DNA from 3 places in the Peribacillus sp. FSL E2-0218 genome. Region 1 is predicted to be linked to each of the others. Evidence: riboswitches for the same ligand, from Rfam matches in the RefSeq annotation. Region 1 holds a riboswitch; each other region holds the start of a gene.
The links. Region 1 has a riboswitch for cobalamin ahead of MHI53_RS24535 (ABC transporter substrate-binding protein). Riboswitches for the same ligand answer to the same signal wherever they lie in the genome.
Positions count from the first base shown of each region.

Region 2: linked by a shared signal. The riboswitch ahead of MHI53_RS02050 (hypothetical protein) and the one ahead of MHI53_RS24535 (ABC transporter substrate-binding protein) in region 1 are both predicted to bind cobalamin.
Region 3: linked by a shared signal. The riboswitch ahead of metE (5-methyltetrahydropteroyltriglutamate--homocysteine S-methyltransferase) and the one ahead of MHI53_RS24535 (ABC transporter substrate-binding protein) in region 1 are both predicted to bind cobalamin.

Region 1 is NZ_CP150304.1:5,066,362-5,070,604, reverse strand. It holds gene MHI53_RS24550 (hypothetical protein) at 1-16, opposite strand, end outside; tRNA gene MHI53_RS24545 (tRNA-Arg) at 270-343, opposite strand; gene MHI53_RS24540 (polysaccharide deacetylase family protein) at 563-1,426, shown strand; cobalamin riboswitch at 1,504-1,678, shown strand; gene MHI53_RS24535 (ABC transporter substrate-binding protein) at 1,829-2,800, shown strand; gene MHI53_RS24530 (iron ABC transporter permease) at 2,763-3,830, shown strand; gene MHI53_RS24525 (heme ABC transporter ATP-binding protein) at 3,823-4,243, shown strand, end outside.
Region 2 is NZ_CP150304.1:420,748-424,990, forward strand. It holds gene MHI53_RS02045 (ABC transporter substrate-binding protein) at 196-1,134, opposite strand; gene MHI53_RS02050 (hypothetical protein) at 1,138-1,737, opposite strand; cobalamin riboswitch at 1,844-2,059, opposite strand; gene MHI53_RS02055 (MoxR family ATPase) at 2,249-3,205, shown strand; gene MHI53_RS02060 (DUF58 domain-containing protein) at 3,265-4,243, shown strand, end outside.
Region 3 is NZ_CP150304.1:796,321-800,563, reverse strand. It holds gene MHI53_RS03840 (aminopeptidase) at 1-148, opposite strand, end outside; gene bcp (thioredoxin-dependent thiol peroxidase) at 105-575, opposite strand; gene MHI53_RS03830 (potassium channel family protein) at 638-1,057, opposite strand; cobalamin riboswitch at 1,269-1,462, shown strand; gene metE (5-methyltetrahydropteroyltriglutamate--homocysteine S-methyltransferase) at 1,615-3,921, shown strand; gene MHI53_RS03820 (acyl-CoA thioesterase) at 3,918-4,243, shown strand, end outside.

The DNA of each region.
Region 1 (4,243 bases):
ACACGCTTATTTTCATGAAAGCCATGACCTCCTAAGGTTTTTCTATATGTATACAAAATTATACAATAAAGCAAGATATCATTGCCGCTGGCTGCATAAAAAAGGTACTTATTATTCAACGTTTATTTGTGTCACGGTGGAATCGCATTATGATAATTAGAATATTCAAAAAAATAAACAGGTAGAAAGTTATTTTGTAATTTTATTTTAGGAAAACAAACTGTTATATAAAACAAAAAACCCCTTAACATGTAAGGGGTTTTTTTTAGCGTCCCAGATAGGAATCGAACCTACGACCTACAGCTTAGGAGGCTGTCGCTCTATCCTGCTGAGCTACTGGGACATGTTAAAAGGTCGACGACTTGTTTATTATATTTGTTATAGGCAAACTTTTCAAGTGAGTAGCTTATAATTATGAAAAAAAATGCCTGGCGGGTCATATAACGATGATTTTTACCTTTTATTGCGTTAATTGGGATACTTTATTATTCGCTGATTTTCTGGTACTATTATGCTAGAAAAAAATAGGAGAATGATAGTGGGAAAATACAGATTGGTATGGATGGCAGCAGTGTTTGTAGTTTTCATTTTAGCTGGCTGTTCACAAGGTGTTTTAGAGAAAATAGGTAAAAAGACGGCTGCGCCGATTGTGGAAGAGAATATCGAGGTGGCTGCAGCAGAGGAGAATGAGGCCGAAATAGATTCGGAGGATGGAGCAAATCCTGAACGAATCGACACGAGTGGCTGGATAAGGGCCGAGTCCGCGGTTAGGCTTCCGATATTGATGTATCACAGCATATCGGAGGGGAATAACCTTCGGGTGCCGAAGGAGGAATTCCGGCTGCAAATGGCTTGGCTTCGGGAAAATGGCTACCAGACTTTATCGCCTAATGAAGCCTTTCTCGTTTTAAGCGAAAATATAATGCCAAGTGAAAAGTGTGTCTGGATTACTTTTGATGATGGCTATACAGATAACTACACCGAGGCTTTTCCTATATTGAAGGAATATGAGTTGAAAGCGACCATCTTCATGATCGGGAAGTCCATTGGTAAAGCTCATCACCTGACGGAAGATCAAATGATGGAGATGAGTGCGAATGGGATTTCCATCGAGAGTCATACAATCAACCATCTTGAGCTGAACCGGATGACTTCCGGACAGCAGGAAGCTGAAATGGTCCAGTCCAAGGATTTATTCGATCGCATTCTGAACCAGGAGACGACGGTACTTTCGTATCCAGTCGGCCGTTATAACGAGGAGAGCCTCAGGTTATCGGAAGAAGCCGGATACAAGATGGCAGTCACCACCGAACCTGGCGGGGCAACAAGTGATCAAGGGATGCATGCCCTGCATCGCGTTCGGATTTCACCGGGATTATCCGTAGGGGGATTTGCATCACTGATTGAAAATGCGTCCAATTACTGAAGCTGGACCGGCGTTTTGTGAAAAATCACCCAATAATCGCTTCTTGCATGGTGTATAATGATAAGCAGTGAAAATTATATACATATGAACGATTTGGTGTCTAAATGACTTAAAAGGGAAGCTGGTTCAATGCCAGCGCGGTCCCGCCACTGTATATGGGAGCTGACGGCTGTATGCCACTGTTTGGGATATGGGAGATGCCGTTGACGATGACCATGAGCCAGGAGACCTGCCAAGATTCGTACACCTGTGACCCACGCGGATGGGGAGGTGTGTGGCAGACCGTAAAGAGTCCGTAATGATATTGTTGCCATACAAGCATCTTCCGTTTGACGGGGGATGCTTTTTGTCATGAGGTCCTCGCTTAAGGCGGGCTAAAACTAAATGAAATGATTGTGGGGAATGAACGTGAAGAAGATTTTTGGCCTGATACTGGTGATGGTGCTGACGGCTGGCATGATGGTTGGCTGCAGCGGCACGGCCGATGAAGGAAAAGGAAAGCAGCAGACGAATCAGGCTACACAACAAGCCTTCCCGGTTACGATTAAAGATGCAACGGGCGAAAAGGTGACGATAGAAGAAAAACCGAAGAAAATCGTTACGTTGATACCAAGCAATACGGAAGTGGTCTTTGCGCTTGGTTTAGGTAATAAGGTTATTGGCGTGTCCGACAATGATAATTACCCGGAAGAAACGAAGGATATCGAAAAAGTGGGCGGCATGGAGATGAACACGGAATTGATCGTATCCTTGAAGCCCGATCTTGTTCTTGCCCATGCATCGAGTGCCCATAATTCGAAGGAGGGGCTCCAGCAGCTTAAGGATGCGGGAATAGATGTGCTTGTAGTCAATGATGCCCAAAGCTTCAATGAGGTGTACAAATCCATTGATATGATCGGGATGGCAACAGGCGAGCAAGCTAAGGCAAAAGACATCATCACGGACATGAAAACGAAGCTGAAGGTTATTTCTGAGAAGGCCAAATCGGTAAAGGAATCGGAAAGAAAGACCGTTTTAGTGGAGGTTTCGCCGTCCCCGGATATCTATACACCTGGTAAAAATACATTCATGAATGAAATGCTTGTGATGATCTCAGCTGATAATGCTGCAGCGGATGTGGATGGCTGGGCCAAAATGGATGAAGAGTCGATGATTGCAGCCAATCCGGATGTCATCATTACGACTTATGGTTATTACACAAAAGACCCGGTAAGTGGAGTGACGGGCCGAAAAGGGTGGCAAGACGTAACGGCGGTTAAGAATGCCCAAGTCTTTGATGTCCATTCCGACTTGGTGACCCGTTCAGGTCCACGTTTAATAGAGGGAGTAGAGGAACTTGCCAAATCAATCTATCCGAACGTATTTGACAACTAAATGGGCGCTTGCTTATTTGCTTGCGTCATTGTTTTTACTTTTTGCCAGTACGATCGGCATCTCATTCGGTTCGGTGTCCGTACCGATCCCCGTACTTATGCAAATAATCGGCAAGGAGATTTTTCATTTGCCGATTTCCGCTGATCCCGATGTGATGCTGACGAATATCGTGATGAACATCCGTTTGCCGCGTGTATTGCTTGCTGGTTTGGTCGGGGCATGCTTGGCGATCGCGGGTGCGGCATTTCAGGGGCTGCTCCGGAATCCGCTTGCCGATCCCTACACGCTCGGGATATCGTCAGGAGCATCAGTCGGGGCAGTGGTGACGTTATTCCTGAATATATCACTCCCGTTCATCGGCTTATATACGCTTCCTGCATTGAGCATCTTATGTTCCGTGATTACGATTTTTTGTGTGCTGACATTCGCAAAAAAAATGGATCGATCGATGAAGGTCGAAACGATCATTTTGACCGGAATCATCTTCAGCTCGTTTTTAAGCGCCTTCATATCCTTGATGATTGCGTTGACGGGGGAGGAATTAAGACAAATCATCGGCTGGCTCATGGGCAGCGTGTCCATGCGCGGGTGGAATTATATCGGAATCATTCTGCCGTTTTTCATCATTGGCTCGTTGATTCTGATCATGAATACGAGGGAATTGAATGCGATGACCTTCGGGGAGGACCGGGCAAAACATTTAGGTGTCGACGTGCAGAGGCGGAAAATGTGGATCCTGATCGCGGGCTCGATATTGACGGGCGCAGCGGTTGCCGTTTCAGGCACGATCGGCTTTGTAGGGCTGGTGATTCCCCATTTGGTCCGGAGGATATGGGGGCCAGATCATAGGCATCTGCTTCCGTTATCATTGCTGGTAGGAAGCGGGTTCTTGATTTTGGCAGATCTTGTGGCACGGACGATCATCGCCCCGTCGGAACTGCCGATCGGGGTCATCACCTCACTGATCGGGGCACCTGCATTTGCCCTCATTTTATTAAGGAGACGGAGAGTGGGTAGGACGGATGCTTGAAGTTAAAGGGTTAACAGGTGGATATGATAACAAAAGCGTTTTGGATTCCATCTCTTTCGACGTTCAAAAAGGAGAACTATTCGGGATCCTCGGTCCAAACGGCAGCGGAAAAACGACGCTGTTGAGTATGCTCAGCGGGGTGCTCGCTTACAAGCAAGGAAGCATACGGATCAAAGGAAAAGATTTGCAGGATTATTCGGCAAAACAGCTTGCACGGGTCATTGCGGTGCTTCCTCAACATTCCTCGTTAGCTTTTTCGTATACGGTGAAGGAAACGGTCTCGCTTGGGAGGTACGCCCATCAAACAGGCTGGTTCCACAGCTGGTCTGAGGAGGATGAAAGGATTGTCCAACGGGTGATGAAACAAACGGGAGTGGCCGAATTCCAGGATCTTCATTTCGAACGGCTATCAG
Region 2 (4,243 bases), 540 kb from region 1:
TAAAACAAGGGCGATTGCCAAGACCCAAATGAAGAATCTTTTATACATGATCGATACCTCGGATATCATAGGTTTGGATTGCCTTCATTTTAGCATAAACAAAGGAAGAAAAGCAGAGTCCATTGCCATCACTTAATGTAGCGAATGATATGAATGGAAGGATGCCCCGATATATCGGAGCATCCTTGTTCAATATTATTTAAATAAGTCCGGGTAAACGGTTTTAGCAGCAAGTTCTACCGCTTCACCGATCCTTGGTCCGGGACGGGACATGACACTTTCATCAAGCAGGTGGACGTCATCGTTTTTCACGGCAGCGATTTCTTCCCAACCTTTACGTGATTTTATTTCATCAACGGCATCTTTTACATAGGTTGCAGTGGTAAGGATCGTTTCCGGGTTGCGCTTGACGACTTCTTCCCCGGATATTTTAACCCAGCCCTTTTGGTCGGCAAAGACGTTTTTAATGCCAGCGGTTTCCAGGATTTCTTGTTGGAAGGTTTCGTCACCTGTTGTATAGATTTCCGGAGCCGGACTGATTTCAAAATATGTTTGCTCCTGTTCATCCAAGGTTCCCACTTTTTCCTCGACACTTGCTATTTGGGATTTGATATCCTTCACCAATGCATCGCCTTTCTTGGTAACTCCCATCACTTTGGCAATCTGCTCAATATCTCCGTATACGTCATCGAAATTGGCTGCCGATTTAATGATGAATATAGGGATGCCGGCATCTTCGAGTGGCTTCAGCGTCGCTTCATCGCCAACGGTATAAGCGATGATCGCATCTGGCTTCAGGGCTATGATCTTTTCTGCATTGATATTCACGGAATCTGAAACATGTTCGATTTTCTTCGCTTCCTCGGGATAATTATCGAAGTCCGTCACGCCAACCACTTTCTTCCCCTGTCCTAAGGCAAATAGAATTTCGGTATTGCTAGGCTGCAGTGAAACGACTTTTTCTGGTGCCTTATAGAATTTTATTTTCTTTCCAGTATCATCTGTAACGGTATAGCTCTTCGCCTCGTTCGCTTTTTTATCATCTTTTGCAGATTGATCCGTTACGCCACATCCTGTAAGGAAAAGGGCGAGCATAAGCATGGAAATCCAGCTGAATCTTTGGGTACATTTCATTATTTATTCCTCCATCTGTTTTTTCATCGGTTTAGTAGGATAAGATTTGCTAATAAAAGGTATTTCTTCAAAGCCTTGTCGCTTATTAACGTAGACTGCCATTACGAATAAAACGTTTGCAAGCAAGTGGGCGTAATCGAAAAGGATGTCCGGAACTTCCCTTTCCAGACTGACTTTGTGCAAAGCGCGGACGGACTTTTTGGCTTCGCTGCGGCAGGCATGCAGGGCACATGCCGCCGTTGACCCTTGGGGGAGCACAAATGTCTGGATCTGTTCTTTAACTTCTGCGACATACCGGTCATAAATCGAACTTAAATGGTCCAGGTCATGGTCGCTGATGGCTAGTTTTCCACGGACTGAACCATTTAGATGATAGGCCATGGGCAGCAAAACCATTAAATCCCGGTGAACGTCAGGAACATCCTTCGTCAGGGATGCGGCCATGCCGATTCGCGTCGTCAAGGAGTCTGTTCGTATTTCAAAATCGACTGTGGAAGCGGATTCGCGCATGTATGGATAGCATAAAAAACGAAGGTCTTTCTTTGCCATAACTCTTCCTCCTTTACGTAGTTTGGTGAATGACTGCCGTATCGCTTTTCGCATCAAAACAAAAAGCCGACCAAGAGTTTTGGTCGGCATCGAGCATCCATGTATTCCTAGTAGAAAAAAAGATGGAAGGCTGCCGTACAATCTCCTATCTTCCGAAGAGCATGATACGATAAAAAAAGGCAGGTCTCCTGGCTTGTGCGTCATTTTACTCTAAGAACCTTCCCATTTGATGATGGATAGCACAAATGTCCAATCCACCATCAAATAGTGGTATGCATCTTATTTCATTAGCACTTACAGTTGCGGAAACAGCTTCGGTTTTGAACCGAATTCCCTATTAAGCTGACAAGGCAGCACCCTTTTCTGCAAGGTTCATATTCACTTAGGATAAGTTTACCATACCTTTTTCCTTAAGCTGCACTAATATTTTTAGAGAATTTCGTTTATGGTTTACGGAATATCTAGTAAACTTACAATGTAAGGATTAATTGGCTGTTACTGTAAAGAGAAGTCGGAGATAGATTGGAAATGAGATAATCGTGATAGATTTCCCAGGAGGTAGCGAATGATTTATAAGCAGGCAAATCAAAAACTGGAAAAGGTTCTAGGAAATATTGAAAAAGTGATTATCGGAAAGCGGGATATTGCAGAACTGAGCATCGTCGCACTGCTTTCCGGTGGGCATGTTTTATTGGAGGATGTTCCGGGAGTAGGCAAGACAGTCATGGTCCGGGCGCTTGCCAAATCGATAAGTGCGAGCTTTAAGCGAATACAATTCACGCCTGATTTACTCCCTTCCGATGTAACCGGCGTTTCGATTTTCAACCCAAAGGAACAAGCGTTCATTTTTCGGCCAGGACCGATAATGGGACATATTATTTTGGCAGATGAAATTAACCGGACCTCTCCGAAAACGCAGTCTGCCCTGCTTGAAGCGATGGAGGAGGCAAGTGTGACGATCGATGGCGTCACCAGGGGATTGGAGCAGCCCTTTTTTGTCATGGCGACGCAGAACCCGATTGAGTACGAGGGCACATATCCGCTTCCGGAAGCGCAATTGGATCGATTCCTGTTAAAAATGAAGATGGGCTACCCGAGTGTTGCGGAAGAAATCGAGGTCCTGCAAAGAGCTCAATACATGGCTCCGCTTGAAGAGCTGGAATCAGTCATCACCTTGGAAGAATTGAAGGCCCTGCAGGCAGAGGCTAAGATGGTGATCGTGGATGACACAATAAAAGGATATATTGTTGAACTGGCCAATGAAACGAGGAGCCATCAGGCTGTCTATCTTGGGGTCAGTCCGCGTGGATCGATTGCTTTGATGAAGGCAGCCCAAGCTTATGCACTAATACAGGGCAGGGATTATGTCCTGCCGGATGATGTTCAATATTTAGCTCCGTTCGTTTTCTCCCACCGCCTGATTTTAAAACCTGAAGCGAATTATGATGGCTTCGATGCTGAAATGGTGATCACCGAAATTGTCGCGAAGACTCATGTGCCTGTGAAACGGGCCTTGTCATAATGCGTAGCTTCAATCATTTTCTAAAGAAAAACATGAATGCGGCCGGGTTGGTATTTCTTATGGCCACTTCCTTTTGCTTTGCGATGTTTCAAGGCGGATTTGTCAGTTGGTTCATTTTTTATTCGTTTTTGCCCTTTGCCGCGTATGCCATGATTCTGCTGTTTTATCCCCTTCACTCCATTACGGTTGAAAGAAACGTCAGCAAAAGAGAATGCCAGGCAGGTGAAACCGTTGAAATGAACCTGACGTTCACCCGTAAGAACCGGCTCCCGCTCTTATTTCTGGTGATAGAGGAGGAATTGCCAGGAGATATGGAAGATAGTGAAGATAGTGAAGATAGTGGGATTTATAGAAAGGCGCTGATCTTCCCTGGGTTCAAGCGTACCATCAGCTTGTCGTATGCTTTGGAGGGCCTGCCACGTGGTGAGCATAGGTTCCAATCGATCCGTTTTTTGATAGGGGACTTTTTTGGACTCGTTGAAAAGGAGGCGATATTCGATTCTCCTATGAATATAACCGTTTTCCCTACGTATCATGAGCTTGACTCCCTATATCTCGATCAATTGTTCAATCAGGGACAAGCAGGCCCGACAAAGAAAACACATCGGGAACATTCGGTGGTATCCGGGGTGAGGGAGTATCAGCCAGGTGATCAGCTTTCATGGATCAACTGGAAAGCGACGGCTCGAACGAGTGAGATCATGACGAAGGAATTCGAAGTGCAAAAAAATCGGGATGTATGGATCATCCTTGATAACCAGCCATCGATATCATTTGAAGAATCCATTATTGCGGCGGCTTCCTTTGTCCACAGCCTGTTAAAAAAGGGCATCCAGGTTGGTTATGCGAGTACGTCTTCGAGTCTAATCCTGCCTGCCGGGGCGGGCAGGAACCAGAGAAGGAAGATTTTTACCAGACTTGCTAAAGAAAGAACGGATGAAACAAATGCATTAGCTGATAAAGGAAGGAAGGGAAATTTGCCGGCAAACGCAGCCGTGATTTTCATCGTATCCGATTTGACCAGGGAAAAGATGGAAC
Region 3 (4,243 bases), 910 kb from region 1:
GTGGCTTCGTGCTGATATGGCCCTTTATCAGGACTCTCTCTTTTGGCTTCAATCGTATTGAATGATGAATCAACTTGGCGGCGAGCTCCCTATGTCGCTCAGCCTTATTTTTGGAGTTCACGAAGAGTTTCAAGAGCGTCTTCAACATGGCCTTTGACTTTTACTTTGCGCCATTCTTTGACGATCATGCCTTCCTTGTCAATCAGGAAGGTAGAACGCTCAATGCCCATATATTCCTTGCCAAAGTTCTTTTTCAATTGCCACACATCGAATGCTTCGGCAGCTTGATGACTTTCATCAGCCAGCAAAAGGAAAGGCAATCCATGTTTTTCAATGAACTTTTCATGACGCGCGGCTGGATCCGGGCTGATGCCAATGATGACAGCATCCAATTCCTCAAAGTGTTCATTGTGATCCCGAAAATCACAGGCCTCCGTCGTGCAACCCGGGGTCATATCTTTAGGGTAAAAATATAAAACAACATATTTGCCCTTGAACTGCGAAAGGGAAACCATTTCACCGTTGTTAGCAGGTAAATGAAAATCAGGTGCTTTTTCTCCAATTTTAACAGTCATTTAGAACCCTCCATTTTCTTCATTATGGTAAGGGTACCCAATAATCGAAAGAAACACAACTTTCATTTATCCTTCCTATCCTTCTGGTCCAGGTCGATTACCGTCCGAATCACGAATGCCGCCGGAAGCGTGTATCCGATGAATGCCTGTATTGTCGCTATCATCCGTCCCATGCCTATAGGGGCTATATCGCCATATCCTACAGAAAACATCGTCATCGCACTGAAATAAAAAGAAGTTTTCAGTTGTTCATAAAAAGTGCCATCCAATCGGTTGCCCATATCAAGAATCACTGAGTGATTCTGAAGCTCGTATAATAAATAAATCAGTGCAAAACCGACCAATATCGTCGCATATAAATTGCCGAGCCAAAGCATGTCTTCAAGAGAAAACTTTTTCCCTCCCGACTCAACAAGAAATAACGTCCGAATGCTCATCACCATGCAAAAAATGATTCCAGCAATCAAGATGTAGAAAGTCATCCCCCACGCCCCATTTCAAAACGCCCACTTCCTTATACATACTCCCTGTCCAATCAATATATTCTATTTTGGAAAGACTTCAGCCTTGCCATAAACCACTTGTCATGGGCATGTTTACGAAACTTTTGCTTGTTGACCCTTTTGGTCGGATATGTTAAGATTGTCTAAATTTTTATAATAGTTTCTATTTTATAAATTTTTAATTTATCGAATTTCATATGTGGAAACAGGTTCCTAATGTTCATTAGGATTAAAAGGGAAGTCCGGTGTAATCCCGGCACGGTCCCGCCACTGTAATGGGAATGTTAGCGCCACCCGATATGCCACTGATCCTAAGGATTGGGAAGGCTTGCCGCTAATAATATGCCCTAAGTCAGGAGACCTGCCTGTTTCAACAACACTGTTTTAACCTACGGGAGATAGGGAGGTGTTAGGAACCTTTCATGTAAGTGGCAATTCGCTTGACACTTTATTTTAAGCATTTCTAACTTTCTCTTTTTGACTGTTAGGGGTGCTTTTTTTGTTGGATATCAATCAAATTCAAAGAATGTAGGAGGATGGAAATTTTGAAAAGTAGTAATCTGGGATACCCCCGCATCGGGGAAGATCGTGAATGGAAACGCACATTAGAAGCTTACTGGTCAGGAAAAATCGAAGAAACGGAATTCACATCGCAACTGGAAGCGATCCGGTTGGGCAACCTGCGAAAGCAAAAAGAGCTAGGCGTTGATATCATTCCTGTCAATGACTTTACTTTGTATGACCAAATGCTCGATACTTCCGTGATGTTCGGTCTTGTTCCCGAACGTTATTCCTCTTATGAAGGAGGAAGTGTCCCCCTTTCCGTTTATTATTCAATGGCCCGCGGTAACAAGGACGAAGTCGCATCCGAGATGACGAAATGGTTCAATACGAATTATCACTATATCGTCCCGGAATTAAAACGCTCCCAGCTGACTTTAACAGAAAATAAGCCGCTTGCTGCATATCGGGAAGCCAAGGAGAAGCTGGGGATTGAAACGAAGCCGGTGCTTATCGGACCGTATACCTTCATCTCCCTTTCCAAAGGCTTCAATAAAGAAGATATCCCTGGCATCATCCTGAGCCTGCTCCCCCTCTATACACAAATATTGCAGGAGTTGGAGCAAGAAGGTGTGCAGTGGATTCAGTTAGATGAGCCTTCCCTTGTTTCATCGATATCCAAAGATGATATGGAAACTGTTACATACCTCTATGAAAAACTGAATGAAGCGGCACCTCACCTGAACATCATGCTCCAAACATACTTTGATGCCGTTGAACACTATGAAGCGGTCACTCAATTGAAAGTTCAGGGAATCGGGCTCGATTTTGTTCATGATAAAGGAAGAAATGTCAGCAATCTTGAAACATTCGGCTTCCCGGCAGACAAAGTGCTTGGTGCAGGCGTGATTGACGGAAAAAACATTTGGCTTTCCGATTTATCGAGCAAGCTTCAATTAATCGAGACGATCAAGAACAAAGTGGCAGAAGATAAAATCTGGCTCCAACCCTCTTGTTCCCTGCTTCATGTTCCAGTGACCGTTCGCAATGAAAACGCGCTTGCTAAAGAAGTGAAGGAGGCACTTGCCTTCGCCGATGAGAAGCTAGAAGAAATCACTACCCTTGTCAAAGGCAGCAATCTAGGTTTGGAGGCAATCGTAAAGAAAGTGGATGCGAATAAATTGGCGATCCAAACGTTAGCCAGTTCCCAGGCCCGGAATCATAAAGCAGTACAAGCCGATGTAGAAAAGGTTAAATCCAAGACCTCGGGACGTCAGCTGGCATTTAAAGAGCGTTACCAAAAACAACGTGAATTTTTCAAGTTGCCTTTTCTTCCTTCTACAACGATCGGCAGCTTCCCCCAAACATTTGAAGTGAAACAAGCACGCAGTAAATTTAAAAGAGGAGAATGGACTGCTGCCCAATATGAAACATTCATAAATGATGAGATTGCCAGGTGGATCGATATTCAAGAAGAAATCGGCCTAGATGTTCTCGTTCACGGAGAATTTGAACGGACGGATATGGTTGAATATTTCGGCCATAAGCTGGGGGGATTCGTCTTTCTGGAAAAAGGGTGGGTTCAATCCTACGGTTCTCGCTGCGTCAAGCCCCCCGTCATTTACGGCGACGTTCATTTCATCAAGCCGATGACAGTCAGGGAAAGCGTCCATGCTCAATCACTGACAAAGAAAACGGTAAAGGGAATGCTCACAGGTCCTGTAACGATTTTGAACTGGTCATTTGTCCGTGATGATATTTCAAGGGAGAATGTTTGCTATCAGCTTGCCCTTGCCTTGGATAAAGAGGTACTTGCCTTGGAAGCGGCAGGAATCAAGATGATCCAAGTGGATGAGCCTGCACTTAGAGAAGGACTTCCATTGAAGAAAAGCGACCGGGAAGAGTATTTGAACTGGGCGGTGAATTCGTTCCTGATTTCCACATCGAGCGTGGAAGATACAACGCAAATCCATACGCATATGTGCTATTGTGACTTCAACAGTTTCATGGATGTCATCTCTTCCCTCGATGCCGATGTCATTTCCATCGAAACATCCCGCAGCCACGGGGAGCTTGCCTCCGCATTCGAGGAAAAGACATACGAAAAAGGAATTGGCCTAGGGGTATATGATATTCATAGTCCTCGAGTCCCGGCTGTGAAGGAAATGGTCGACATGATTGAACGAGGCATCAAGGTATTGGATAAAGACCAGTTTTGGATCAATCCTGACTGCGGCCTGAAAACGAGGGGCGTCCCTGAAACGGTTTCTTCCCTTAAAAATATGGTCGAGGCAGCCAAAATCGTACGGGAAAAGCTATTGGCCCAAACAACCGGCAAATGATCGAAAACGACGTAGAGATAGCAGCAGGCCAACCCACACAGCAGTCAAGGACCTTTTTAACTGACCTTGTTTTCCCGCCTGACACAAATCATCACAATACCATTTTTGGCGGGAAAGTAATGGCCTATGTCGATAAAATCGCCTGCATTTCGGCTATGCGCCATTGTCGAAAGCCAGTCGTGACAGCATCAAGCGACTCTTTTGATTTTTTGGCCCCCATCAAGACAGGAGATGCGATTAACCTAGAGGCTTATGTCACATGTGCCCACCGCACTTCCATGGAGGTATTCGTGAAGGTGGAGCGAGAAAACTTATTAACAGG